Regions from separate parts of the Cedecea sp. Ae19-4 genome, predicted to be linked through region 1. Evidence: predicted binding sites of a transcription regulator. Region 1 holds the regulator's gene; each other region holds the start of a gene.

The links. Region 1 encodes LexA, which represses DNA repair genes until DNA is damaged. Its sites were predicted from a motif close to TNCTGTATGTACATACAGNA; they were not measured.
Region 2: a site for LexA is predicted at 8,178-8,197, ahead of AAIE02_RS05075 (metal-dependent hydrolase). Genes of this name have one in related genera too.
Region 3: a site for LexA is predicted at 5,550-5,569, ahead of mutH (DNA mismatch repair endonuclease MutH). Genes of this name have one in related genera too.

What each region holds. Positions count from the first base shown of each region.
Region 1 is NZ_JBCHWG010000002.1:586,293-596,116, forward strand. It holds gene plsB (glycerol-3-phosphate 1-O-acyltransferase PlsB) at 1-2,019, opposite strand, end outside; gene AAIE02_RS15540 (diacylglycerol kinase) at 2,151-2,519, shown strand; gene lexA (transcriptional repressor LexA) at 2,629-3,237, shown strand; gene dinF (MATE family efflux transporter DinF) at 3,315-4,649, shown strand; gene AAIE02_RS15555 (CsbD family protein) at 4,885-5,094, shown strand; gene zur (zinc uptake transcriptional repressor Zur) at 5,170-5,682, opposite strand; gene AAIE02_RS15565 (cupin domain-containing protein) at 5,778-6,281, shown strand; gene AAIE02_RS15570 (conjugal transfer protein TraF) at 6,452-7,759, shown strand; gene dusA (tRNA dihydrouridine(20/20a) synthase DusA) at 7,845-8,849, shown strand; gene AAIE02_RS15580 (quinone oxidoreductase) at 9,058-9,824, opposite strand, start outside.
Region 2 is NZ_JBCHWG010000001.1:1,049,436-1,059,259, forward strand. It holds gene ves (environmental stress-induced protein Ves) at 1-450, shown strand, start outside; gene hutH (histidine ammonia-lyase) at 714-2,258, shown strand; gene cho (excinuclease Cho) at 2,288-3,151, opposite strand; gene yddG (aromatic amino acid DMT transporter YddG) at 3,218-4,108, opposite strand; gene nadE (NAD(+) synthase) at 4,174-5,001, opposite strand; gene osmE (osmotically-inducible lipoprotein OsmE) at 5,269-5,610, shown strand; gene cedA (cell division activator CedA) at 5,762-5,998, shown strand; gene AAIE02_RS05070 (L-cystine transporter) at 6,044-7,435, opposite strand; gene AAIE02_RS05075 (metal-dependent hydrolase) at 7,568-8,158, opposite strand; gene hxpB (hexitol phosphatase HxpB) at 8,280-8,948, opposite strand; gene AAIE02_RS05085 (YniB family protein) at 9,117-9,653, shown strand; gene AAIE02_RS05090 (fructosamine kinase family protein) at 9,690-9,824, opposite strand, start outside.
Region 3 is NZ_JBCHWG010000003.1:365,528-375,351, reverse strand. It holds gene aas (bifunctional acyl-ACP--phospholipid O-acyltransferase/long-chain-fatty-acid--ACP ligase) at 1-1,844, shown strand, start outside; gene lplT (lysophospholipid transporter LplT) at 1,837-3,033, shown strand; gene AAIE02_RS19680 (NADP(H)-dependent aldo-keto reductase) at 3,067-4,110, opposite strand; gene AAIE02_RS19675 (YgdI/YgdR family lipoprotein) at 4,253-4,471, opposite strand; gene mutH (DNA mismatch repair endonuclease MutH) at 4,630-5,316, opposite strand; gene rppH (RNA pyrophosphohydrolase) at 6,004-6,534, shown strand; gene ptsP (phosphoenolpyruvate--protein phosphotransferase) at 6,547-8,793, shown strand; gene lgt (prolipoprotein diacylglyceryl transferase) at 9,126-9,824, shown strand, end outside.

The sequences.
Region 1 (9,824 bases):
CATCTCCGCGATCAGCGCATCAATTTCTCTGCCCAGCTCGCTTTTTTCCCAACGCAGGAACAGCTCGGCTTTCAGCATCGGGTAAACAACTTCTATCTGACGCAGCAGCTCTGCGCGCGAGATGTGGCGATGCTGAGTGATGATGGACGCCATCAGCGACGGCAGCACCAGCATGTGCATGATGTTGTTGCGGTAATAGGTCATCAGCACGGCCTGCTCGCGCGGCAGAATGATGATGTCACCGATGGTGTCTTTCTCCACCTCGAACTTGTTCATCTGCAGCGCGTGGTCGATCAGCGCGTCAGCGGAAACCGTTGGTGCGGTGGCATCCGGAGAATACGGCACGTTACGCAGCAGGTTCAGGTAGCAGTCGAGCTGTTCGGTAAGCTGTTCACGGGTCAGCGAACGCTGGCGTGAAGCAAGCAGCGCGGTACAGCACAGGTTCATGGCGTTAGCGGCCCCTGCGTTGTTGATACGCACCATGATATCGGCAGCGATATCATTCACCGTTGGCGTCAGCCAGGCCGGGCGAATTGCTTCTATCGGATCGATAGAGTCTTTCCATTCCGGAACATGCTGGTTCAGGTAGGTCATCAGCGGCAGCGGTTCGCCGAAGTTAACGTAACCCTGGCCGAGGTTGCGCAGCTTACTCAGGCCGCGCACCATCTGCATGAAGCTCTCTTTTTCTTTGGTCGCACCGCGTAGCTCTTTCGCGTAAGTGCCCACTTCCATGACGTGCTCGTACCCGATGTAAATCGGCACCAGAGTGATCGGGCGGGTGCCGCCACGTAGCATGGCCTGAATGGTCATCGACAGCGTGCCAGTCTTAGGATCCAGCAAACGACCGGTACGGGAGCGGCCACCCTCGACAAAGTATTCAACGGAATAGCCGCGGCTGAACAGCTCGCCCAGATATTCGCGGAATACCGTGGAGTAAAGCTTGTTGCCCTTGAAGGTACGGCGAATAAAGAACGCGCCCAGGCGGCGGAAAATCGGGCCGGCTGGCCAGAAGTTCAGGTTGATCCCGGCGGCAATGTGCGGCGGAACCAGCCCCTGGTGATAAAGCACGTAGGAAAGCAGCAAATAGTCCATGTGGCTGCGGTGGCAGGGCACATAGACGATTTCGTGGCCATCATGGGCAAGCTGACGCACGCGTTCGGCGTTATGCACGTTAATGCCCTGATAGAGGCGGTTCCAGGTTAAACCTAAAACGCGGTCCGTCAGACGTACGGCTTCGTAGGAGAAGTTCGCGGCAATCTCTTCCATCAGCGCGACGGCATTTTGCTGCGCTTTTTCGTGGGAGATTTTCTTGCTGCGGGCTTCATCTTCTACCGCGCGGGCAATCGCTTTTGACGCCAGCAGCTTGTTGAAGAGATCCTGGCGGACCGGCAGGCGCGGGCCAACGGCGGCCAGGCGCTGGCGGGCAAAGTGAGTGCGCGCCACGCGAGCCAATTTTTGGGCAATAATCTTGTCCGTGCCGTGTTCGGTTGCCATGCGGCGAAGCGAAACCGGCGGCGAGAAACGCACGAAGCTATCGCGACCCAGCCAGGAAACCGCAAAGAATTTCTGGACGCCGTTCAGCGTGCGTAAAGGCGGGTTGATTTCCCCTTTTTCGCGCCCTGGCGAGCGGCCGAACATCACGGAAACCGGCACCATCTGTACATCGAGATCGGGATTGCTGCGGTGCAGATCCAGATAATCGTGGAACAGTTTTACCGACTCTTCTTTTGGCGTGTAATAGGTGAAGACGCGCGGCCCGCCGTGGATAAACACGTAGCGCGGCAGCAGTACGCCGTCAATTTCCAGAGGTTCCAGCGGGTCGGGCAGATCGTGATCCAGACATTGGGCACGCAGCGTCAGTAAGTCTGCCTTAGAATTGTAGGGCAGGACGTACATGATGGGGCGTGAAGGGTCCAGACCGAGTTCGGTTTGGGGATCCGCCGGGATAGACTTGCTCTTTACCAGAACGCTTAATGGTAAATTCAGTAATTTGTAGTAAATTCTTGGCCAGCCTGACATAAATGATGTAAAGCCTCAGGTTAATAATGCAAATGCGCCGCAAGGATATCAGAAACTCTGGGGAATTTCTGTGGCGCTGCGATTTAGACTCAGTGAGCATTGACGCTCAATATTTAAAAAGGTTTCCTTGAATGGCGAATAATACCACCGGCATCACCCGCATTATTAAGGCTGCAGGCTACTCGTGGAAGGGGTTGCGTGCGGCCTGGATCAACGAAGCCGCCTTTCGTCAGGAGGGCGTAGCGGCGGTCATCGCTATCATCATCGCCTGCTGGCTGGACGTGGACCCCATCACGCGTATTTTACTGATTGGCTCGGTTGTTTTGGTGATGATTGTCGAAATCCTCAACAGCGCCATTGAAGCGCTGGTTGACCGTGTCGGCACCGAGTACCACGAGCTTTCAGGGCGAGCCAAAGATATGGGTTCCGCCGCCGTATTGATAGCGATTATCCTTGCGGTTGCAACCTGGGCCACCTTGCTTTGGTCACATTTGCGATAGCCCTTCCAGAACAGTTTAAGTCGCTGGTTTTTTGCTTAATTTGTGGTTTCAAAATCGCCCGGGGCTGTATATACTCACAGCATAACTGTATAAACACCCAGGGGGCGGAATGAAAGCACTAACTACCAGGCAGCAAGAGGTGTTTGATCTCATTCGGGATCATATCAACCAGACCGGCATGCCACCTACGCGCGCCGAAATTGCACAACGTCTGGGGTTCCGTTCTCCAAACGCCGCGGAAGAGCATCTAAAAGCGCTGGCACGTAAAGGTGCCATCGAGATTGTTTCTGGTGCATCACGCGGCATTCGTCTGCTGGTTGAAGAAGAAAATGGCCTGCCGCTGGTGGGCCGTGTTGCCGCCGGTGAGCCGCTGCTGGCGCAACAGCACATCGAAGGCCACTACCAGGTTGACCCTTCTCTGTTCAAGCCGAATGCCGATTTCCTGCTGCGCGTCAGCGGCATGTCGATGAAAGATATCGGCATCATGGACGGTGATTTATTAGCCGTTCACAAAACCCAGGACGTGCGTAATGGCCAGGTCGTTGTCGCGCGTATCGACGATGAAGTGACCGTAAAACGCCTGAAAAAGCAGGGCAATACCGTGCACCTGCTGCCGGAAAACAGCGAATTCCAGCCTATTGTGGTCGATCTTCGCGAGCAGAATTTTAGCATTGAAGGCCTGGCCGTCGGGGTGATCCGCAACGGTGAATGGCTGTAACACCTCTTCCGGTGGTGCGGTAACTCTGCCGTGCCACCTGCCTTAAACACCTCTCTTTTTTCCTCTGGATCATTCCCATGCGATTCTTTTCGTCAACGGATGGTGCGCTGTGGCGGCTTGCGCTGCCGATGATTTTTTCCAATATCACCGTTCCGTTACTGGGCCTGGTCGATACGGCGGTCATTGGCCATCTTGATAGCCCGACCTATCTTGGCGGGGTGGCTATCGGCGCCACGGCGACCAGTTTCCTCTTTATGCTGCTGCTTTTTCTGCGCATGAGCACCACCGGGTTAACGGCACAGGCGTTTGGTGCGAACGATCCACAGCGGCTGGCGCGCGCACTGGTTCAACCCCTGATGCTGGCGATGATAGCCGGGCTGGCTATCGTGGTCCTGCGTTATCCACTGATCAACCTTGCGCTGCACGTTGTTGGCGGCAATGACGAGGTGTTGGATCAGGCAAGGCGGTTCCTGGAGATCCGCTGGCTTAGCGCCCCGGCCTCACTGGCTAACCTCGTGCTGTTAGGCTGGTTGTTGGGCGTTCAGTATGCGCGGGCGCCGGTCATCCTGTTGGTCGTCGGCAATTTGATTAATATCGTGCTCGACCTCTGGCTGGTGATGGGGCTGCACATGAACGTGCAGGGGGCGGCGCTGGCCACGGCGGTGTCCGAATATGCGACGTTTATCATCGGCCTGGTGATGGTGCGGAAGGTACTGAAGCTGCGGGGCATCAGTTGGGCTCGTCTCAAAACGGCCTGGCAAGGGGACTTACGCAAGCTGCTGGCCCTCAACCGCGATATCATGCTGCGTTCGCTGCTGCTGCAAATTTGCTTTGCTTCAATCACCATTTTTGGTGCGCGTCTCGGCAGCGAAATTGTTGCCGTTAACGCCGTGCTGATGACGCTGTTGACCTTTACCGCCTATGCGCTGGACGGTTTTGCTTACGCCGTAGAAGCCCATTCAGGGCAGGCTTACGGGGCGCGTAACCGTGGGCAGTTGCTCGAAGTTTGGGGGGCTGCGTGCAGGCAGGCGGGGCTGGTTGCGATAGCATTTGCCGCTATTTATGCTTTTGCTGGGGAGCAAATTGTCGCGCTGCTTACCTCCCTGCCGGAGCTTCGTGTTCTGGCAAATCATTACCTTGCCTGGCAGGTTGTTTTGCCGGTCGTGGGCGTTTGGTGTTACCTGCTGGACGGTATGTTTATCGGCGCGACGCGGGGTGCCGAAATGCGTAACAGCATGGCGGTTGCGGCGCTGGGCTTTGGCGTGACGATGTTTACGCTGCCTTTGTGGGGTAACCACGCCCTGTGGCTGTCTCTGGCGGTGTTTCTGGCCTTGCGTGGCCTGTCGCTGGGCGTCATCTGGCGGCGCCACTGGCGTAATAACACCTGGTTCGCTACATCGGGCGGCCATTGATCGAACCTCCTGGCCTTCGTTAACCCTGCTCCTGTCGTGCTGATTTCTCGTTTCTAAGACGAGGAATCAGCGTTCCATCGCTTTTAAGAATGGTTAAAGATTCTGAGTTTTAAATGTAACTCGGAATCCTTGTCTACAATTACCTTTACATCCAGCAGACAGTGGGTGTGTTCCAGAAAGTCAGCATCCTGCAGCCCGGATGCGAAAATCTAAACCGAACGATGAGGAGATGATGATGAATAAGGACGAAATCGGCGGTAACTGGAAGCAGTTCAAAGGTACGATCAAAGAGAAATGGGGTAAGCTGACCGATGACGATATGACCGTCATCGAAGGGAAGCGTGACCAGCTGGTGGGTAAAATCCAGGAACGCTATGGCTACGCCAAAGACCAGGCAGAGAAAGAAGTGAAGGACTGGGAGTCCGGGAGCAATTACCGCTGGTAATCTGGCGGACCCTCAAATGTGCTAATCAGTAAGTAAGACCAATCCTGCCCGGGTACAGGGATGTACCACTCCCTCTTAACGCTTTTTCTTCGGCTGCACTGAATGATCGTGATCGCAGGCGCCGTGGTGGCTACAGGCTTCAACTTCCGAGCAATCAGCGCACAATCCGTGGGCTTCAATCACGTTATGGCGCAGGGCAAACCCCATTTTGGACGCCAGTTTCTGCATAATATCTTCCACACCCTGAGCGGCCTGCTCTTTTACGGCCCCACATCTGTCGCAGATAAACATGGCGGAAGAGTGGGTTGGATGATCGATAAAATTACACAGCACGTAACTGTTGTTGGATTCCACGCGGTGCACAAAACCCTGCTCCAGCAGAAAATCCAGCGCGCGATAAACCGTTGGAGGCTTAGCCTGTGGCTCGCTAACGCGCAGGAGATCCAGCAGATCATAAGCGCTGATGGCCCCGGTTTGCTCGGCCATCAGGCGCAAAACCTCGAGACGCTGTGGCGTCAGGCGTACATTGCGTTGCAGGCAGAGCTTTTCAGCCTGAGCTAACACGTTTTGCGAAGTTGTGGTATCCATCAGCCTCTCCCGGTCATTGACGCAATACTTTACCATAATGCGGATAAAACGCCGAATCCTGGTACATACTGACCCTATCTACCCAGGAGGAAGTGATGCAAAAACCTGATTGTATTCGTCACTGGCGCGAGCTGGAAGGCGAGGATGACGCAACTTACCCGGACAGCGCGGAGCTGTTTTCTATTGGCGCTCCTCTGGCCCGTAATTTCGGTTTAAACCGCCTTGGGATTCACCATGAGCGTATTCCTCCCGGCCGCAGAACCTCTTATCCCCACGCGGAAAGCAGCGAAGAAGAGTTTGCGTATGTGCTCGAAGGGCACCCCGAAGTGTGGATCAACGGTCATCTTTGGGCGCTCGAGCCGGGCGATAGCGTGGGATTTCCTGCCGGAACCGGCATTTGCCATACCTTTATTAATAATACCGAACAGGATGTGCGGCTATTAGTCGTAGGTGAAGCGAATAAAGCCGAAAATAAAATTTATTACCCGCTAAATCAGTCTTATGCCGTGCAGCGGCAGGACCGTTGGATAGATCATCCGCCTCAATTCTTTGGCCCGCACAACGGTCTTCCTTCACGAAAGCCGAAGGGTAAACTATAAATTAATTAGCATGGAACAATAAGACGTTAACCCTAAGGATATATCTGGGATCCTGATGGTTCAAATATCCATCTTTTTATCGCGCTATTCACAGCAATAGTCTGCCTCTGTTCAGTCATAACTGTCAGGGGCGAATTACTTCATCTGACAATCAGACAGGCGTGCTGTGAATGAATAAAATAAAATCTTCGGTGGCGACACTCGCCGCAACCTTCTTTATTGCCCATCAGGCCGGGGCAGCAGGGACCTGGTCCGAAGCGCGAAACGATGCGATGGGGGGCACCGGCGTGGCTTCGGCTAATTATGGCAGCGGCGTATTAATCAACCCGGCGCTATTAGCCCGGTCCAAACCAGACGACAATATTACCGTTATTTTACCGTCTGTCGGGGCGCAAATAACGGATAAAGACAACCTTCAGGATCGCATCGACGGCATCAGCGACAAAGTTGATAACTATAAACAATCTATTGGGTCGTTGACGCTGCGGGATATTCTTTTTAATCCGAACGGAACGTTAAATCAGTTTCGCAGCGCAGCAGGAGATTTAGCAGGGGAACTCGAAGATTTGCGGGGCGATACGGCAAGGGCCAAAGCCGCCGCGGGGATTGCGGTTAGCATCCCAAATGACACTCTCTCCGTGGCTTTCGTCACTAAAGCTTACGCCCGAGCGAAAGTCAGCTCTGATATCGATCAGAACGACATCAATTACCTGCGAAGTATCCAAAACTCCAGTGCGGTAGCGGGAGAGGTGGCGTTTGATGCGCTGCAAAATGGTTCCGGTCAGATTACCCGTAACCTGAACTCGACCGCTTCCGGTCGCGCGGCCATTGTTTCTGATTATGGGATTGCTCTTGCCCACAAGTTTGACGTTAGCGGCGTGCCGGTGTCAGTTGGCGTCACGCCTAAGCTGCAGAAGACCTGGTTGTATAACTACACCACGTCCATTTACGACTATCGCAGCGGCGACTGGAAGAACAGTCAGTACCGCAACGATGACACTGGATTCAACCTTGACGCAGGCGTGGCGGCCGATTTTGGCGAGAACTGGACAGTCGGCCTGAGCGGCCAGAACCTGGTGTCCCGCGATATCGACACGAAAGATATTCGCATCACTAACGGACGTACCGGCGAAGTACGGAACTACAAAGATACCTGGCAAATCAGCCCGCTGGTGACCGCCGGGGTAGCCTGGCATAACGAGCTGGTGACCCTGAGCGCGGACGGCGATCTGACCGAAACCAAAGGCTTTAAAAGCGAAGCCAACTCTCAGTATGTGGGTGTTGGCGCTGAGGTGAGGCCGCTTTCCTGGCTGGCGTTGCGTGCCGGCTATCGTGCGGATGTGAAAAGCAATGACAGCAACGTCTTTACCGGCGGGGTGGGGTTCGCGGCAGGCAAACACGTCAATATCGATTTGATGGGCCTGTACGGCGAAGACCAAACCTGGGGCGCGGGGGCGCAGTTGAGCGTGGCCTTCTGATGCTGAATGCCGGGGCAGCCTGATGCCCCGGCGCTGCTTTATGCTATAGTAACGACCCTTTTTTAATCGTAGCCTGCGTAAACGTATGTCCTCACAAAGCAACCAGACTCCTTTCCAGCCGCACCGTTTCTCCATTGCGCCGATGCTCGACTGGACCGATCGCCACTGCCGCTATTTCCTGCGTCAGCTGTCCCGCCACACGCTGCTGTACACCGAAATGGTGACCACCGGGGCGATCATCCACGGTAAAGGGGACTATCTGGCCTATAGCGAAGAAGAACATCCGATTGCGCTGCAGCTTGGCGGCAGTGATCCTCAGGCGCTGGCACACTGTGCGAAACTCGCCGAAGCGCGCGGCTACGATGAAATTAACCTGAACGTGGGCTGCCCGTCTGACCGGGTGCAGAACGGGCGCTTTGGTGCTTGCCTGATGGGTGAAGCGCAGCTGGTTGCCGATTGTATTAAAGCGATGCGCGATGTGGTTTCTATTCCGGTGACGGTAAAAACCCGCATCGGCATTGATGATCAGGACAGCTACGAATTTCTCTGCGATTTCATTGGCACGGTGGCAGGCAAGGGCGAATGCGAGATGTTTATCATCCACGCGCGTAAAGCCTGGCTCTCTGGCCTGAGCCCAAAAGAAAACCGTGAAATTCCACCGCTGGATTACCCGCGCGTGTACCAGCTCAAGCGTGATTTCCCGCAGCTCACCATGGCGATTAACGGCGGGATTAAGACGCTGGAAGAAGCGAAAACCCACCTCGAGCATCTCGATGGCGTGATGGTCGGGCGCGAGGCTTACCAAAACCCGGGCTTGCTGAAGACGGTTGACCGCGAAATTTTCGGGGCAGATGTTGCGGACAGCGATCCCGTTGCCGTGGTGCGAGCGATGTATCCATACATTGAACGCGAACTGGCAAACGGCACCTACCTGGGCCATGTAACTCGGCATATGCTTGGTTTATTCCAGGGAATACCGGGCGCGCGTCAGTGGCGCCGTTACTTAAGCGAAAACGCTCATAAAGCCGGGGCAGGCATTGAAGTGGTTGAACACGCGCTGTCTTTGGTTGCCGATAAGCGCCAGCTTTAGCCTTAAGGCCACCGGGAGAATTCAGGTATTGCGGAGCCGATCACAAGCCTGAACTTAATCCCGGTGGCGTCATTTCTTTTACTTATTAAATCTGCGACTATTCTTTTGCAGTAACAAGAATTCATCGCGCTGTACCCTACATACAGCACGAACAAAAAAGAAAGGGCTTCCTCCGGGAAGCCCTAATTCTTTCTGAATTTTAAAAGGGTTACGGAATTAACAGGCTTGAACCCTGCGTGGCACGGCTCTCCAGCGTCTGGTGTGCAAGCACCGCATCCTTCAGCGCAAATTTCTGGTTTTCCGCGACATCCACCTTAATCGCGCCGCTGGCGATCAGCGAAAACAACTCGTGGCAGGCTTCATCGAACTCGGCGCGGGTGGTGAGATAGCCGTTCAGAGAAGGGCGAGTCACGTACAGCGATCCCTTCTGGTTCAGAATGCCCAGGTTCACGCCGGTCACAGGCCCGGAAGAGTTACCAAAGCTCACCATCAGCCCACGGCGCTGCAGGCAATCCAGCGACGCTTCCCAGGTCTCTTTCCCGACGGAGTCATACACGACTGCCACTTTCTTGCCGCCGGTCAGCTCTTTGACGCGCTCAGAGATATTTTCGTGCTGATAGTTGATGGTTTGCCACGCCCCGGCCTGCAAAGCGCGATCGGCCTTTTGTGCTGAACCGACGGTACCAATCAGTTTGGCGCCCAGCGCTTTCGCCCACTGGCAGGCAATTAAGCCCACGCCGCCCGCCGCCGCGTGGAACAGGAAGGTTTCATTGGCTTTAATTTCGTAGGTTTTACGCAGCAGGTAAAACACGGTCAGGCCTTTCAGGAAAGAAGCTGCTGCCTGTTCGAAAGAGATAGCATCCGGGATTTTAGCGACTTTATCGGCTGGCGCATTGTGAACGCTGCTGTATGCGCCCAGGCCAGACTGCGCGTAAACAACGCGATCGCCAACCTTCAGGTGAGTGACTTTGCTGC
Region 2 (9,824 bases), on a different contig from region 1:
GATTTCAACTGGCGTGCCAGTATCGCCTCTTTGGCCCACAACGGCGAGTTTCCGGTCTTTCCGCAGGTTGACCGGGTAATGACTTTGCTGGAGGGGAGCGAGGTCGTTCTCGACGGCGGAAAGGCGTTCAGGCATACGCTCAAGCGCCATCAGCCTTTTACTTTTGCCGGTGAGCAGCCCGTAAAAGCCGAGCTGACTCGCGGCATGTCGATGGACTTTAACGTGATGACTCGCCGGGACCGATGCCGGGCCCAGGTGCGGGTGGCGGACAGAACCTTTACCACTTTTGGTACCCGAGGCGGCGTTGTTTATGTCCTGAGCGGGGAATGGCAGCTGGAAGATAAGCTGCTTTCACCGGACCAGGGCGCCTGGTGGCAGGAGGGCAGCCACACGCTGCGGCTGTTAAAAAACGAAGGGCAACTGCTGTTCAGCGAAATTACCTATTTGTAGACCGAATGCCCGGAAAACTGGCCGGGCAATGCTCTTTCTTCCTGATGAATATCCTCAGAAACTGCTGTGCAACTGCGGTTTTGTTCTTCATTTCCCCTGCCTGTAAACGCCCGGCAGCATCCCGTGCTGGAAAAATTTCACAAGCGCGATCCGGCTCACCGATCGATAAAAAAGTCCTATGACCCGCTGGCGGATTATTTGGTTTATTAGTTAAGTTGTATATACAAATATAGACAAAAACCCGATGCAAACAGGATGCTGACATGTCAACGCAAAAGAAGCTATGCAGTCTCACTCCAGGTTCCGTTTCACTGGCCACTCTGCGCGAGATCTACCATGGAAACGTGCTGCTCAGGCTTGACCCCGGGGCGGTTGCCGCCGTTGAGCGTGCGCTCGGCACGGTAGAAGCGATTGTTGCCCACGGCGACGTGGTTTACGGTATTAACACCGGTTTTGGCAAGCTGGCACAAACCACCATCGCCACCGATCATCTGGCTGAACTTCAGCGTAATCTGGTGCTTTCTCACAGCGTGGGGCTTGGCGAAGCGCTGCCGGATGATGTTGTCCGACTGGTGATGGCCAGTAAAATTATCAGCCTGTCACGCGGGCACTCCGGCGTTCGTCTGCTGGTGATTGATAGTCTCATTGCGCTGTTTAACTCGGGCGTAATGCCGGTGATCCCGGAGAAAGGCTCGGTGGGGGCATCCGGTGACCTGGCCCCGCTGGCGCATCTGTCGCTGATGTTGCTCGGGGAAGGGAATGTCAGGGTGAACGGCGAACAGATCCCTGCCGGTGAAGGTTTGAAGCTGGCAGGCGTAAAGCCGCTGGTACTGGGGCCAAAAGAGGGCCTGGCGCTGCTGAACGGGACCCAGGTTTCGACGGCGCTTGCGCTGCGAGGGTTGTTTGAGGGCGAGAAGGTGTTTGCTGCCGGGCTGGTGGCGGGGGCCTTGTCGCTGGAGGCTATCAAAGGCTCCGTGAAACCATTCGACGCGCGTATCCACCAGGCCCGCGGCCAGGCGGGACAAATTGATGTGGCTGAGGCGGTCACTGCACTGCTTGCCGACAGTAAAATCGTTGATTCTCACGTCCACTGTGGCCGCGTGCAGGATCCTTATTCCATTCGCTGCGTGCCGCAGGTTATGGGCGCGTGTCTGGATAACCTGCGCCATGCGGCGAGTGTTCTGCAGATTGAGGCCAACGCCGCCTCGGACAACCCGCTGGTGTTCAGCGACACCGGAGAAGTGATTTCCGGCGGCAACTTCCACGCAGAGCCCGTTGCCTTTGCCGCCGATATTATCGCGTTAGCGGTGGCGGAAATTGGCGCAATTTCGGAACGTCGCCTGGCGCTGCTGCTGGATACCGGGCTGTCCGGCCTGCCGCCGTTCCTCGTGAAAGAGGGCGGGATTAACTCCGGCTTTATGATTGCGCAGGTCACCGCTGCTGCACTGGCCTCGGAGAATAAATCGCTCGCTCATCCGGGTAGCGTCGACAGTCTGCCAACGTCTGCGAATCAGGAAGACCATGTTTCGATGGCGACCTATGCGGCTCGCCGTCTGGGATCTATGTGCTTTAACACTGCGGCAGTGGTTGGGATTGAGGCTATGGCGGCCGCTCAGGGCATCGAGTTTCACCGGCCGTTGCGCAGCTCACCCCTGCTTGAAAACGTCTTCGGGGATATTCGCGAACGCGTGGCATTTCTGGAAAAGGACCGCCTGCTGGCACCGGATATCGAGCAAATGCGTCTCTGGGGCTGCAGCGACGGCTGGCCGGAAGCTATCACCAAACTTCTGCCTTCGTCGGCGGCTTAGCACTTTTAGACTCCTCTCTTGGGGGGAGTCTACTCCAGTTCTATCACCTCATATTCCCCGCTCAGCATCAGCTTGCAAAGGATCTTGTAGCCGTCGTTATCAAAGCCCTCCGGCGGCTGGCTGCGGGTTGTCGCGTCAGTTAACTGTTGCACGGACCCAAGATAAAACCAGTGATCGATCAGGTGATACTCGGTCATCTCCGGGCTGCGTTCCACGATGGCGACGGCGTTTTTCCATGGCCAGCAAATCAGGCGAACCTGTTCGAGAGCCTGAACCAGGCGGGCATGATGCCCGGCCTGAGTCTCTTTCCCGCAACAGGCTCCGGCGCAGCGTTTGAGCGCTGAGCGAAAACAGGCCCGGCCCTTACTCAGTGATTCCAGGCCCAGCAGGCCGTAACAGAGGCGATGCTCATCGGCCAGCCCTTGCAGCGTTTGCAGCGCGGCCCGGCGGTTAGCGTACAACCCATACAGGCCCGGCTGGCGGGAGAAATCGACATCTTTGGCATATACAACCTGCGGTGTGTCCCCCTGAAGAGACAGGGAACAAAGCTGGCGGTTACGACGCAGGCGTTTGTTGAACAAAGGCTGTTGCTCTTTGATCATTTGCGCTTCGAGCAGCAGCGCTCCGAGTTCGCCGGCAGTGCGGATAAAGGTAATACGGCGAGACTGCCTCAAGAGTGCGGCTTCATCAGGCGTACGAAAATGGGACATCACGCGCGTGCGTATATTGACACTTTTGCCGATATACAACGGCATAACGTCGCTTTCACCGTGAAAAACATAGACGCCGGGTTTTTTGGGCAGGTCATCAAGCCATGACCTGAGATGCTCCGGATATTCATAGACCGCCGCGGCTTCAAACTCTAACCGCGACGAATTTGCACGCCTGACCACATCGGACTCCTGGGTACTGTTTATTTCACCAGTATAGCAGTCGTGAAGGTGAAGAGGGAATCGCCCTTAACCATAGTGTCGCGTGGCAAGCCAGCAAAGCAGAGAGCCGCCTACAACCATCAGTACGCCTTGCCAGAAAGCAAAGCCGGGATGCAGACCCAGCCACAGCGTGGCGAGCAGGGCTGATAATACCGGCGTGAAGTAGGAAGCCGTGGCAAGCAGCGTCATGTTTCCCCGCTGGATACCAACATTCCAGGCTGAATAGGCGACGGCGGTAGAAATCCCCATAAATAACAGCTGCGCCGTACCGGATAGCGTGAAATGCATTGTTGGATGTGCCACAAAGGCGAACTTAATCCACAGCACCAGCGCGGTGGCGCAGAAAAACAGGCTGACGCCGCTTTTAACTTCGCTCCAGCGGCGAGTCAGGTTGCAGTAGAGCGCCCAGATGATGGCGGCGGCAAAAGCCAGGCCGTAGGCCAGTGGGTTATCGAGAATGTTGTGCCACATCACGAGAGGCGACCAGTCGCCGTCTCCTTTCATTACCTGCACAATCCCCGCCAGGGAAAGCGCGAGCCCAGGCCACAGCCATAAATTGCTGCGCTGGCCGTTAATAAACAGGGCGAAAAAGACGGTCAGGCAGGGCCAGAGATAATTGATCATCCCCAGTTCCAGGGACTGAGCGCGGGTGTGCGCCAGGCCAATTGAAAGCGCCAGGCTTATTTCATAGCCCACAAAGAGCAGCCCGCCAACCCAGAGATAACGGGGTGGGAGTTCGCGTATTTTGGGCAAACCTCGGGCGAGGCAAAGACACAGCGCGCTGACGGTGTAGAGCAGGGCCGCGCCGCCGACTGCGCCAAAGTGCTCGCTGATGCTGCGCAACAGGCCAACGGAGGTACTCCAGAGCAGGATTGCGATAAGGCCGATAAGCGTGGCGCGTTGCGAAGAGGTGTCCATGTCCATCCTGTAAAAAAGGCGGCACTACGCCGCCCTGAAAAATGCTAATGCAAAGTTGTTTCTGACTATTTTTTCCAGAAATCATCAAACACGGTAATCGGCGGACGGCGTTTGTGTTCCGTTTTCAGATACCAGCCTTCGATGATTTTTGCGGTTTCAGCCGGTACGGTTTTGCCTTCCAGATAATCGTCAATTTGCACGTAGGTTACGCCGAGGGCCGCTTCATCCGGCAGAGAAGGGCGATCGTCTTCGAGATCGGCTGTCGGGGCCTTCAGGTACAAATGTTCCGGGCAGCCGAGCGTTTTCAGCAGCAGTTTGCCCTGGCGTTTGTTGAGGCGGAAAAGAGGATTAATGTCGGTGCCGCCGTCGCCATACTTGGTGAAGAATCCGGTTACGGCTTCCGCGGCATGGTCAGTCCCCACGACGACGCCTTTGGTCATCCCGGCGATGCTGTACTGCGCTTTCATGCGCTCGCGGGCTTTTTCATTGCCACGAACAAAATCGCTCAGCTCGATTCCCGCTTCGCGCAGAGCCTGCTCGCTGGCAAGCACGGCGCCCTTGATGTTCACCGTTAACACGCGATCCGGCTGGATAAACGCAATGGCATCCTGGCAATCCTGCTCGTCGGCCTGTACGCCAAACGGCAAGCGCACGGCGATAAACTGATAGCTGTCGTCGCCGCTTTCTTCACGCAGTTCGCTGATAGCTAGCTGGCAGAGTTTGCCCGCCAGAGTGGAGTCCTGGCCGCCGCTTATCCCCAGCACCAGAGATTTAATAAACGGGTAGGTTTTAAGGTACGTTTTCAGAAAATCAACGCTGACGCGGATCTCTTCGCTGGCGTCGATCTGTGGCTTGACGCCCAGTGCCTGAATAATCTCTTGTTGCAGAGCCATTTAACCCCTCCAATAAGCTGTACCCGCAACGCGCAGGCCGCAAAATTTAACTGTCCTAAAACTTACCCTGTTGCGCTGAAAACGACAAGGCTCAAAGGCTTACCCGGCCTGCAGACGGCGAGTTTTTCTGCAAACCAGACAGGATCCTTATGAATACTCTTATTGTCCGAATTTTCACGCATTAAGGGTAACGAGTTGAAAAATGTTCTTTTATATTCCAGGCTTATCTAACACGCAGGATCAATACATTCATTGATGAGGATAATTATGAATAATAAATTTGCAGGATTTTTAGGCGCGGCAGCGGTAATGACTATGCTGGCAGGGTGTACCGCTTACGATCGCACCAAAGATCTGGTGACTGAGCCGGTGGTGAAAGATGTGAAAAAAGGCATGACTCGTGCCCAGGTTCAGCAGATTGCGGGTAAACCGTCTTCCGAAATCACCATGATCCACGCCAAAGGGACCTGCCAGACCTATATTCTGGGCCAGCGTAACGGTAAAGCTGAAACCTACTTTGTCGCGCTGGATGACACCGGTCGCGTGATGAATTCGGGCTACCAGACCTGCGCTGAATACGACACCGATCCGCAGGCACCTAAAGCCTAAGCTAGCACGCCGTAAAGGACCCGGCTGCAGTCTCTGCGCCGGGCTTTTTTTTGCCTTACGGGCGGAGACAGAGAAGAGGGGGCGACGAGGAAGGGTGAGATCCGCTATCATGGTGAGGTTGTTCACTAATTCAGTTCCAATCCCGTTGCCTATGAAACCACTGCGCCAACCGAATACACGCCCAATCATTACCTACACGCCCCGCGTGGAGCCAGCTCCGCCTTCTCATGCGTGGCGAGTAGACGGGTTCAAAGATGTCTATCTGCTGCGCGGGCAGTATGTAGCGTTTGTTTTACTGGGTGATGCCTTCCGCCAGTCGCCGCCGTTTACTTTGCCCGAGTCGGCACAGCGCTGGGCGAAACAGGTTCGGCAGGAAAACGAAGTATAAAAAAAGGCCGCTAGTGATAGCGGCCTTTTTGTTTTTCAGTTCAGATTAACGGTGGGCTAATTCCACTTCATCGTCGCTGTTCAGAATCTCTTTGTCGGTCTGCTTCATCAACTGGCTGGTAATGGTCCCGGCGGTCATCGACCCGCTAACGTTCAGGGCGGTACGGCCCATATCAATCAGCGGTTCAACGGAAATCAGCAGCGCGACCAGCGTGACCGGCAGCCCCATCGCGGGCAGCACAATCAGCGCAGCGAAGGTTGCACCACCGCCCACGCCGGCTACGCCTGCGGAGCTAACGGTCACAATCCCTACCAGCGTCGCAATCCAGACAGGATCCAGCGGGTTAATCCCTACGGTCGGAGCCACCATCACGGCAAGCATTGCCGGGTAGAGACCTGCACAGCCGTTCTGGCCGATGGTTGCACCGAAGGAGGCAGAGAAGCTGGCGATAGATTCTGGCACGCCAAGACGGCGGGTTTGCGCTTCCACGTTCAGTGGAATACTCGCTGCGCTGGAGCGGCTGGTGAACGCGAAGGTCAGCACCGGCCAGACTTTGCGAAAGTATTTCACCGGGCTAACGCCGTTGAAAGCCAGCAGAACGGCGTGAACGCCAAACATAATTGCCAGGCCAAGGTAAGACGCCACCACGAAGCTGCCCAGCTTGATGATGTCCTGCAGGTTTGAGCCCGCCACTACTTTGGTCATCAGCGCCAGCACGCCGTATGGCGTCAGCTGCATGACCAGGCGAACCAGCTTCATGACCCAGCTTTGCAGGGTGTCGATAGCCACCAGTACGCGCTCACCTTTAGGGGCATCATCTTTCAGCAGCTTCAGCGCTGCGACGCCCAGGAAGGCGGCAAAAATCACCACGCTGATGATAGACGTCGGGCTGGCACCGGTCAGGTCAGCAAACGGGTTTTTCGGCACGAAGGAGAGAATCAGCTGCGGGACGGTCAGGTCAGCCACTTTACCAATGTAGTTGGATTGAATCGCCGCCAGACGAGCGTTTTCTGCATTGCCCTGCACCAGGCCTTCAGCGGTCAGGCCAAACAGATTGGTGACCAGCACCCCGACCAGCGCGGCAATCAGCGTGGTAAACAGCAGTGTACCGATAGACAGAACGCTGATTTTCCCCAGCGAAGATGCATTATGCAGTTTGGCGACGGCACTCAGAATTGAGGCGAAGACCAGCGGCATAACAATCATCTGCAGCAGCTGCACATAGCCGTTACCGACAACATTAAACCACTGAATGGAATCTTTCAGCACCGCGCTGTCGGAACCATAAATGGTGTGCAACGCCAGGCCAAAGATCACGCCCAGTACCAGACCTGCCAGCACTTTTTTGGCAAGGCTCCATTGCTTGTGGCGAGTTTGCGCCAGCAGCAATAGCAATACAACGAACACCACAATGTTCGCTACCAGTGGAAAATTCATCCCCGTATCTCCTGATTTATTGTCACGCGGCCGCGCAGGGGCGACCGTTATGTTGCAAAGCGTAACAGATGGCAGGGCGTTGGCTTATATTCAAAAGGAATTGATTATTACCAAATGAATGATATTGGCTGTTTAACGCTCAGACTGGTGAGTTATAAAGCTATTAAAGGTGGTTTGCAGCGAATTTATCATCTGCGAAGACCAGCGTACTGCACCGTTTTCGGGCAGGCCCTGGGGCATCCAAACCGCAAAACCAAACAGCGCCATGCACAGGGCGCGCTCAAGCTGATTGCCTTTTTGTGGGCGAACGATGGGGAAACGGAAACGCCAGCGGCACGGCCACAATAGCGGCACCCCGGCAGGCGTTAGCATGTCGGCAAGGATATGGCTGAGGTAACCCAGCACCATACCCTGCAGCGCATCGGCCGGAATGACCCAGCTTTCCGGTACCTTGAGGTAAAACAGTGCCAGCCCGGCGAACACCACAAACAGGCTATGGGTAAACCCCCGGTGGCCGCACATTCGCGCCACCGGTTTTGAGATCCAGCTTAGCCGCTGGCCCAGAAAGGATTTTGGGTGGTCAATATCCGGCAACAGGCAGGTCAGAATCGCGGACGGCACAATATGCCACCAGTCACCCTGGGCGAGGACGGGCGTCAGTTCGGCGTTTTTGGCAAAAACTGCGCAGGCAATAGAAAAGAGCAGGTGGCCTTCCGCCGTCATGATACAACCTGAATGAAGAAACTGTCGATTCATCCAGTATAGGGTTTTTGTACAGTATTCGGAAGAGGTGACGGTGTAACATTTTGTCAGGAAGATGGGCGGCCTGAGCCGCCCGACAGGTTTAGCCTTTCAAGCTTGTTTCCGTTAGCTGAACCAGAGAAGGAAGTTTGACGTCCGCCAGGCACCAGCGTGGGTCCGCAAAGTTCTCCTCGGCAGGCACCACAATGGAGCGCATCCTCGCCGCTTTAGTAGCGATCATACCGTTGACGGAGTCTTCGAGCGTCACGCAGGAGAGCGGATCGATCCCCAGCTTCGCGGCCGCATCGAGATACACTTGTGGATGCGGCTTGCTGTAAGGCAGATGTTCAGCGGAGGCAATAGCGTCGAAGTCCTGGCGCAGGTCGAACATTTCAAGCACCTTTTCCAGCATGTGCAGCGGAGACGCAGAGGCCAGACCAACCTTCAGGCCCAGCGTTTTGCAAAGCTTCACCGCTTCAATAACGCCAGGCAGCAGCGGGCGCTGTTCCTCAACCAACGCAATAGCACGTTCGATAACGCGCGCGGTCACTTCCTCACGGGATGGTCCGGTCCACGGCTGGCGTGAATACCAAAGTTCAACCACCAGGTCGATGCGTAATCCCAGCGTGTCGGGCAGTTCGTGACGACGCGTAATATCGACGCCGATGCTCTCCAGCACGTCCAGCTCCGCACGATCCCAAAGCGGTTCGGAATCTATCAGTAGCCCATCCATATCAAAAATTGCTGCGAGGATTTGGCGCGTTTCGGCCATAAAATGACTCCTTTCTGTTCGTCAAAATAAAATGTTTGTGTATCTTTAGCCGGAAACAAAGCTCGAAGCTACCGCTTTTGCGAATTTAGCCCGCAAAGCTCAGGCGAAATAGCGCCACACAGGGTAGACTTTGAGCGTATAACGTTACGTCCTAATAAAGGGGAGTACATGACGTATCAACAAGCTGGACGCATTGCGATTTTAAAGCGCGTGGCGGGCTGGATTATTTTTATCCCGGCGCTTCTGTCGACGGTAATTTCCATCCTGAAATTTATGTATCAGCACAGCGAAAAACAGCCGGGCATTGACGCCGTAATGATGGATTTCGCCCACGTGATGATTGAGATGATGCGGTTCAATACGCCGTTCCTGAATCTCTTCTGGTACAACTCGCCGCTGCCGGATTTTAACGGCCAGGTGAACGTCTTCTTCTGGCTAATATTTGCGCTGATTTTTATCGGTCTGGCGCTGCAGGACTCCGGGGCCCGCATGAGCCGTCAGGCAAAATTCCTGCGCGAGGGCGTGCAGGATCAGCTGATTCTTGAACAGGCCAAAGGGCCGGAGGGACTCAGCAAAGCGCAGCTCGATGCAAAAGTGGTTGTGCCACATCACACGATCTTACTGCAGATTTTTCCGCTTTATGTCCTGCCGGTGATTGTCATCGTGGTGGGCTATTTCTTCTTCAAGCTGCTCGGCTTTTTATAAAATAACGGGCCACGCCGTTCAGGCGCGGCCTGCTTTTTACGCCGCTAATACTTTCTCCAGCGCTTTTTGCGCCGTCACCAGGTGCTGCCCGCCGAACAGAATCGCCCGGTTAAGCAGGGTATAAAGTTGGTAAATGGGTTGGCGGTCGAGGAAGCCCGCCGGAAGAGGAGA
Region 3 (9,824 bases), on a different contig from region 1:
GACGCATCAGCGTGACCGGATCGTTGATGAAAATCTACGATGGAGCTGGATTTGTGGCGGCCAAAGCACAGGCCACGGTGGTGCCTTTGCGCATCGACGGCGCGGAGCTGACTTTCTTTAGCCGCCTGAAAGGGCTAGTAAAACGCCGGGCTTTCCCGCGTATTACCCTGCATCTTCTTCCGCCAACGTCGATTGCAATGCCAGAAGCCCCACGGGCCAGGGATCGCCGTAAAATGGCCGGCGAGATGCTGCACCAAATCATGATGGAAGCGCGCATGGCCGTGCGCCCGCGTGAGACGCTTTTTGAGGCGCTGCTGGCGGCGAAGGATCGGTATGGTTCGAGTAAAAACTGTATTGAAGACATAAAGTTCAAGCCAGATACTTACAGTTCGTTGCTGAAAAAAACGCTGTTTGTGGGCCGAATCCTCGATAAATACAGCGAACAGGGTGAAACCATTGGTTTGATGCTGCCGAATGCGGCGATCAGCGCGGCGGTGATTTTTGGCGCTTCATCCCGGGGCCGTATTCCGGCAATGATGAACTACACGGCTGGCGTAAAAGGGCTGACCAGCGCGATTACGGCGGCGCAAATCAAGACGGTTTTTACCTCCCGGCAGTTCCTGGATAAGGGCAAACTGTGGCACCTGCCGGAACAACTGACGCAGGTGCGCTGGGTGTATCTGGAAGATTTAAGGTCCACCATCACCCTGCAGGATAAAATGTGGATCTTTGCTCATCTGCTTGCGCCTCGCCTGGCCCAGGTGAAACAGCAGCCGGAAGATGCGGCGATGGTGCTGTTTACCTCCGGCTCGGAGGGCAATCCAAAAGGCGTGGTGCACAGCCATAAAAGCCTGTTGGCCAACGTAGAGCAGATTCGCACCATCGCGGACTTCACCGCCGATGACCGGTTTATGTCCGCGCTGCCGCTCTTCCACTCTTTTGGCCTGACTGTGGGGCTGTTCACGCCGCTGCTGACCGGGGCGGAAGTGTTCCTTTACCCAAGTCCGCTGCATTACCGCGTGGTGCCGGAGCTTATTTACGACCGCAATTGCACGGTGGTCTTTGGCACCTCGACGTTCCTCGGCAACTATGCCCGTTTTGCTAACCCGTATGATTTCTTCCGCCTGCGCTATGTAGTTGCCGGGGCAGAAAAGCTGCAGGAAAGCACGAAGCAGCTGTGGCAGGACAAGTTTGGCCTGCGCATTCTGGAAGGCTACGGCGTGACCGAGTGCGCGCCGGTGGTGTCTATCAACGTGCCGATGGCGGCGAAACCGGGCACCGTGGGCCGCATTCTTCCGGCAATGGATGCTCGTCTGCTGGCTGTGCCCGGTATTGAACAGGGCGGAAGGCTACAGCTAAAAGGGCCAAACATCATGAACGGCTATCTGCGCGTGGAAAATCCGGGCGTGCTGGAGAAGCCTGAGGCTGAAAATGGCCTGGGTGAGATGGAACCCGGCTGGTACGACACTGGCGATATCGTGACCTTTGACGAGCAGGGCTATTGCGTGATTCAGGGGCGTGCGAAGCGCTTTGCCAAAATCGCTGGGGAGATGGTGTCGCTTGAGATGGTCGAACAGATGGCGATCGGCATTTCGCCGGACAAATTGCATGCTACGGTCGTTAAGCTCGACGCCGCCAAAGGCGAGGCGCTGGTGATGTTTACCACCGACAGCGAGCTTAACCGCGAAAAACTTCTGCATTATGCGCGTGAGCACGGCGTGCCTGAGCTGGCGGTGCCACGCGATATTCGCTTCCTCAAACAGCTGCCTGTGCTAGGCAGCGGAAAACCAGATTTTGTCACCCTGAAAGCACAGGTTGATGAAGCGGAGAAAGCCCATGGCTGAACAGGCTGGCAATAGCGGTTCGTTGTGGTCCCGGGGCATGATGGCGGTCACCGCGGCGCAGTTTTTATCGGCTTTTGGCGATAACGCGCTGTTGTTCGCCACGCTCGCGGTGCTCAAGCAGCAGTTCTACCCGGACTGGAGCCAGCCCGTGCTGCAAATGGTGTTTGTTGGCGCGTACATCCTCTTTGCGCCGTTTGTGGGACAGGTGGCCGACAGTTTCGCCAAAGGGCGAGTGATGATGCTGGCGAACAGCATGAAGCTTGTGGGTGCGGCGGTCATTGCGCTGGGGCTGAATCCTTTTGTCGGCTACACGCTGGTGGGCATCGGCGCGGCGGCCTATTCACCGGCTAAATACGGCATTCTCGGCGAGCTGACCACTGGCGATCGGCTGGTGAAGGCCAACGGCCTGATGGAGTCTTCTACCATTGCGGCGATCCTGCTGGGATCCGTTGCCGGCGGCGTGCTGGCAGACTGGAACCTGACGGCGGCGCTGGTTGTCTGCGCGCTGGTTTACGGCGGGGCGGTGGTTGCCAACGTCTTTATCCCTAAACTTGCCGCCGCGCGCCCCGGCCAGTCGTGGCGTTTCAAGCCGATGACGCACAGTTTCTTTTCCGCCTGCCGCAGCCTTTGGCGCAGCGGAGAAACGCGCTTCTCGCTGGTAGGCACCAGCCTATTCTGGGGGGCGGGCGTGACGCTTCGATTCCTGCTAGTGCTGTGGGTACCGGTGGCGTTAGGGATCACGGATAACGCGACGCCGACTTACCTTAATGCGATGGTTGCGGTTGGGATTGTGGTGGGGGCCGGAGCAGCCGCGAAGCTGGTGACTTTGGAAACCGTTGCCCGCTGCATGCCCGCCGGGATTTTAATCGGCGTTGGCGTACTGATTTTTGCTCTACAGCATTCTCTGTTGCCGTCTTACGCTTTGCTGGTGTTGATTGGCCTGTTGGGCGGTTTCTTTGTGGTGCCGCTTAACGCGCTGCTCCAGGAGCGCGGCAAGCACACGGTCGGGGCAGGTAACGCCATTGCCGTGCAAAACCTTGGTGAAAACACGGCCATGCTTTTGATGCTGGGTCTGTTCTCACTGGCGGTGAAAACCGGGGCGTCCATCGTTGGCATTGGCATTGGATTTGGGGCGGTGTTTGCGCTGGCGATTAGTGCCCTGTGGCTGTGGCAAATCAAACATAAATAGCAAAAAGGCCCTCTTTTGGAGAGCCTTAGTTTTTTACGGTGCCGGGTAAGTATAGAGGCGATGCACCGCTTCAATCTCCTCAATCACCTCTTCGCTTAGCGTCAAATGCAGGCTTTCAAGGTTGGTTTTCAGCTGTTCCAGCGTCGTGGCGCCGAGCAACGTGCTGGCCACAAACGGCTGACGGCGAACGAAGGCCAGCGCCATTTGCGCCGGGTCGAGATTATGGCGTTTAGCTATTTCTACGTAGGCCGCAACGGCTTTTTGCGACTGCTCGCCGCTGTAGCGGGTGAAGCGGCTAAACAGCGTGTTGCGAGCGCCGGCCGGTTTGGCTCCGTTAAGGTATTTGCCCGACAGCACGCCGAAGGCGAGGCAGGAATAAGCGAGCAGCTCAACGCCTTCGTGCTGGCTGATTTCAGACAGGCCAACTTCAAAGCTGCGGTTTAACAGGCTGTAAGGGTTTTGAATGGTCACGATGCGCGGCAGATCGTGTTTTTCCGCAAGCTGCAGGTAGCGCATCACGCCCCACGGGGTTTCGTTCGAGACGCCGATATAGCGAATTTTCCCGGCACGCTGGCACTCGGTCAGCGCTTCAAGGGTTTCCAGCAGCGTTACCGGCAGCGAGGTCGTGTCGCTCCAGGTGTAGCCCAGTTTGCCAAACATGTTGGTCTGACGCTGCGGCCAGTGAACCTGGTAGAGGTCGAGGTAATCGGTTTGCAGGCGTTTGAGGCTGGCATCCAGCGCCTCGCGGATGTTTTTCCGGTCGAGGATCTGGTTTGGGCGGATGCCTGCGTCGTTGTTGCGGGTGGGGCCAGTGACTTTGGAAGCAACAACCAGTTTTTCGCGGTTGCCGCGAGCTTTAAGCCAGCTGCCGACATAGCTCTCGGTTAAGCCCTGGGTTTCCGGGCGCGGCGGCACCGGGTACATTTCCGCGACATCAATCAGATTCACGCCCTGACTGACGGCGTAGTCGAGCTGCTGGTGGGCATCGGCCTCGCTGTTTTGTTCACCAAAGGTCATGGTTCCCAGCCCCAGCGTGCTGACTTCAAGTGAACTGTGGGGGATACGGTGATAGTGCATAGCCGGCTTCCTGTTGTTCTTTTGACTCGTCAGGCATCGTTACCCGACAAAAGGTCTATAAACATGGCAGAGGCCGGAGCAAAGCGAAAGAGGGGAAAAGAAGAAAAATCATCAGGCCAGCCGAGGGGCTGACCCTGCGAGATTAGCGCTCAATAATCTGGGAAACGTCGTTGCGGTTGATCTGCATTTCATTACCTTGCTGGTCACGATAGCTTACCAGACCGGTATCTTCATCGACCTTCGGCTTGCCCTCGGTCAAAATCATTCGTCCATCTTTGGTGGCCATTACGTAGTCACTGCTGCAGCCTGAAACGGCAAAGGCAAGACCAATGGCGGAGATTGCTACTGCCCATTTAGTCATCGGTATGTTCCTCGTCAGGAAGGGATCTTGTTAATAAGTTTAGTAATAACCTGATGAACAGGGGAAAGAAAGCGGTAAATTCTTAATAGGACGAGGGAAATGTAACATTCCCCGGTACTTACTGACAGAACCCTGGATTCCATTCTCTGCGGCGGCTATTAGAGCGTGAAGTGCCGTGCGAGAAGGGCTGCGGTGAAATTCTTCTTTAAGTAGAAGCCGCGAGGTAACGTGAGAATAGGTGAGCCGTCCGCGCCAATAGCCTCTGTTAACGCCCGGCTGTTGGCGGCTTTTGGCCGCAGCTGCAGCACTTCGCCGTGACGGGCGGTAATGCGCTCGACCTGGCCCAGCACGATCAAATCCATCAGTTCTTCCCAGTCCAGGCGCAGCTGCTGTTCTTCCTCTTCTGAAGGGCTCCATAATAGCGGAGAACCCACGTGCCGCTCGGCAAGCGGGATCTGCCTTTCTCCCTCAACCGGGATCCACAGCACGCGCTTGAGCTTATGCCGCACATGGCTGGTTTCCCAAATGACGCCGCTATTACCGGTTAACGGCGCGACGCAGACGAACGTGGTTTCCAACGGGCGGCCAAGGCTATCCACCGGGATCGTTTTCAGTTCGATCCCGAGCGCGGCAAAGTCTTGTTCGGGCTTGCTGCCCGCGCTGGCACCCAGCCACAGCTCCAGCAGCACGCCAATCCAGCCTTTATCGCGCTTCAGGTCTTTCGGCGTCTGTAAGCCAGCGCAGGCGGCCAGTTCGCCCAGGGTATAACCGGCGACGCTTTGCGCCTGTTGGAGCAGCTCGGCTTCACTGCGTGGGGGCGTGATGAGCGGACGTATTGGTTGCATAACTCGTTGATGTTTTTTGGTTAAAAAATGAACGCACTTTGTGCACAGCGAAAGCTTAGTTTAGTCGTCTGAGGATAAGATTAACAATATTCTGATTTATAATGAGTTTTTAAAGGCAGCCGTTTCGGTGCAGCAACATTAAAAAGGCTTTTCCAAATCTGGTCACTGACAATGAACAGGATCTTACACCATGTTATCCACAGAAAAGTGGGATAACTGGGAAAAAGCATGACTACTGGTTCCATTTACAGCCTTGACGAGGCGCTAAAATACAATTTATCACCGATTTGTGACTAACTTGTTGGCACAATCTGTGGATAAAAACAACATTGTGCGATCTTTCATCAGTAGGCGATCTTCATATGTGACGATCATCACATTATGAAACTCGTGTGTCATTTTTATAGTATTATGATTATGAAATTTAAAGGCTTTAATGTGTGGCAGGATTGCTCCTTATTTTAGTTGTCCTGAGTTGTCCCGATGTAATTCGGTAGTTCTTCACAGTTATATCCACAGAAAAAGTGAATAAAACCGCCGGTTTTGACCATCCCCTGTTTATAACCCGGCTCTCTTTTGTGAGTTATTCAAATGTTATTCCATGCGAGCGCCGCCGAGAGAGTGGTTTACCGCCTGACACTTGTATGAAACAATCGATGCAATCTAAGTTTGTTTTGAGGTAGTCCGGTGATCGATGATGATGGCTACCGCCCCAACGTTGGGATCGTAATATGTAATCGGCAGGGACAGGTGATGTGGGCACGACGCTTTGGCCAACATTCCTGGCAATTTCCCCAGGGGGGTATTAATCCTGGCGAGTCCGCTGAACAGGCAATGTACCGGGAGCTTTTCGAAGAAGTCGGTCTACAAAGAAAAGATGTTCGCATTCTTGCCTCGACCCGAAACTGGTTGCGTTACAAATTACCTAAACGTTTGGTGCGTTGGGACACAAAGCCGGTTTGTATCGGCCAAAAACAAAAATGGTTTCTTTTGCAGTTGCTGAGCAGCGACGGTGAGATCAACATGCAAACCAGCAGTACGCCGGAATTTGATGGCTGGCGCTGGGTCAGTTATTGGTATCCGGTTCGTCAGGTTGTTTCATTCAAGCGCGATGTCTATCGCCGGGTAATGAAAGAGTTCGCCAGCGTGGTGATGCCACTGCAGGAAGTTACGCCACCACGCAATAACTCGCCGGCATGGCGACGTAAAAGAGGTTAAGTCACGCGAAAAATGCTCACCCGTCTGCGAGAAATAGTCGAAAAGGTCGCCAGTGCCCCGCGCCTCAATGAGGCGCTGGACATTTTGGTGACTGACATCTGCCTTGCGATGGATACCGAGGTTTGCTCGGTTTATCTCGCCGACCACGAGCGCCGCTGTTTTTACCTTATGGCGACGCGCGGGTTAAAGAAACCGCGCGGCCGCACCGTCACGCTTGCATTTGATGAAGGTATTGTTGGCCTGGTTGGGCGGCTCGCGGAGCCGATTAACCTTGCAGATGCGCAAAAACACCCCAGCTTTAAATATGTGCCCGCCGTAAAAGAGGAGCGTTTTCGTGCGTTCCTCGGCGTGCCTATTATCCAGCGCCGTCAGCTTCTGGGAGTGCTGGTTGTTCAGCAGCGTGAACACCGGCAGTACGATGAGAGCGAAGAGTCTTTCCTCGTTACGCTGGCAACGCAAATGGCCGGGATATTATCGCAGTCTCAGTTAGCGGCCCTGTTTGGACAGTATCGCCAGACCCGTATTCGCGCGCTGCCTGCGTCGCATGGCGTGGCGATTGCCGAAGGCTGGATGGACACAACCGTCCCGCTGATGGAGCAAGTTTTTGAAGCGTCGACCCTGGACACGGCGCTTGAGCGTGAGCGTCTGACCGCCGCGCTGGAAGAGGCTTCCGGGGAATTCCGCCGCTACAGCAAGCGTTTTGCCGCCGGGGCTCAGAAAGAGACTGCGGCGATTTTCGATCTTTACTCTCACCTGCTGACCGACGCGCGCCTGCGGCGTGAGCTTTTTGCTGAGGTAGATAAAGGCCTGGTCGCTGAATGGGCCGTGAAAACGGTGGTGGAGAAGTTTGCTGAACAGTTTGCCAGCCTTTCAGATAGCTACCTGAAAGAGCGAGCGGGCGACCTCAGAGCGCTGGGGCAGCGCCTGTTGTTCCACCTCGATGACACGATTCAAAGCCCGAATACCTGGCCTGAGCGCTTTGTGCTGGTTGCCGATGAACTTTCAGCCACCACGCTTGCCGAACTGCCGCAAAACCGTCTCGCGGGCGTTGTCGTGCGCGATGGTGCGGCAAACTCTCATGCCGCCATTATGGTCCGTGCGCTCGGTATCCCAACCGTCATGGGCGCGGATATTCAGCCATCGGCTCTGCATCGCCGAATGCTGATCGTGGACGGCTATCGCGGTGAATTGCTGGTGGATCCTGAGCCGGTTTTGCTGCAGGAATACCAGCGCCTGGTGACCGAGGAGAACGAACTTAGTCGCCTGGCGGAAGATGATGTGGAGCAGCCCGCGGCGTTAAAAAGCGGCGAGCGGGTGCAGGTCATGCTGAATGCCGGGCTTAGTCCTGAGCATGAAGAACAGCTTGGTAGCCGTATCGACGGCATCGGGCTGTACCGCACCGAAATTCCTTTTATGCTGCAAAGCGGTTTCCCGTCCGAAGAAGAGCAGGTTGCACAGTATCAGGGCATGTTGCAGATGTTTAACGACAAACCTGTGACGCTGCGAACGCTGGACGTCGGGGCGGATAAACAGCTTCCGTATATGCCCATCAGCGAGGAGAATCCCTGTCTTGGCTGGCGAGGCATTCGTATTACGTTGGATCAGCCAGAGATCTTTCTGATCCAGGTCCGCGCCATGCTGCGTGCGAATGCGGCTACGGGGAATTTGAGTATCCTGCTGCCGATGATCACCAGCATTGATGAAATCGATGATGCGCGCAGACTTATCGATCGTGCGGGCCGGGAAGTCGAAGAGGAATTAGGCTACCAGTTGCCGAAGTTCAGGCTTGGGGTGATGGTTGAAGTGCCTTCCATGGTGTTCATGCTGGGGCATCTGGCCGGGCGTATTGATTTTATTTCCGTTGGTACAAACGACCTGACTCAGTATCTGCTGGCGGTTGACCGTAACAACACGCGGGTGGCTAACCTTTACGATAGCCTGCATCCGGCGATGCTGCGTACGCTGAACCTGATTGCCCGTGAGGCCGAGCGCTATGACCTCGATCTGTGCCTGTGCGGCGAAATGGCCGGTGACCCGATGTGCGTCGCGATTCTTGTGGGCATGGGGTACCGTCATCTTTCAATGAACGGCCGTTCCGTCGCGCGTATTAAATACCTGTTACGCCATATTCAGCTTGAAGAAGCCGAAGTACTTGCTCAGCGTACCCTTGAGGCTCAAATGGCGACGGAAGTACGCCACCAGGTCGCTGCGTTTATGGAGCGCCGCGGCATGGGTGGCCTGATTCGCGGTGGGCGCTGATCCGTTCTCAATGTCCCGATCTCACCGGGACATTTTCCCCGTCTGACAACAAGGGAAAAAGCGTGGTTTTTCCCTTGTTGTGGCTCATCTTCCGAAAACCCCAAAGGGGTTTCCCTGTTCGTTTTCTTCGATGCTTGGTGTTGGTTCACACTCCCGGATACGCCCTGGATGCCCCGGTACCACCGGGACATTACACATCTTTTACAACTTCCGTAATCAATCACTCTGGCTGTTTGTGCTATGATCCGCTGCTTTCGGAGCGCATCGAGAGTGGTGCGTACTTGCCACTCACCTTCTATTTTGGGTGAGGTAACAATAGCTTGTGGTGACAGATGAATAGTGGCTATCTGCGTTTCCCTGAATTTGATCCGGTGCTTTTCTCCATCGGGCCGGTTTCCCTGCACTGGTACGGGCTCATGTACCTGGTCGGGTTCGTGTTTGCCATGTGGCTTGCCGGGCGCCGCGCCAGCCGTCCGGGCAGCGGCTGGACGAAAAATGAAGTAGAGAATCTGCTGTATGCAGGTTTCCTTGGCGTGTTCCTGGGGGGACGCCTGGGCTATGTCTTCTTCTACAATCTGCCGGTCTTCCTTGCCGATCCTCTCTACCTGTTCAAAGTCTGGGACGGCGGTATGTCCTTCCACGGCGGCCTGATCGGTGTTATCTGCGTGATGATTTGGTTTGCGCGCCGCACCAAGCGTACTTTCTTCCAGGTCTCTGATTTTATTGCTCCGCTGATCCCGTTTGGTTTAGGGGCTGGGCGCCTCGGCAACTTTATCAATGGCGAACTGTGGGGCCGCGTTGACCCGAACTTCCGCTTCGCCATGCTGTTCCCTGGTTCACGCAGTGAAGACGTTGGCCTGCTGGCAACGCACCCGGAATGGCAATCGCTGTTCAATACCTACGGCGTACTGCCTCGCCACCCGTCTCAGCTTTATGAGCTGGCGCTGGAAGGGGTTGTCCTGTTCATCATCCTGAACCTGTTTATTCGTAAGCCTCGCCCAATGGGGTCCGTCTCTGGCCTGTTCCTGATT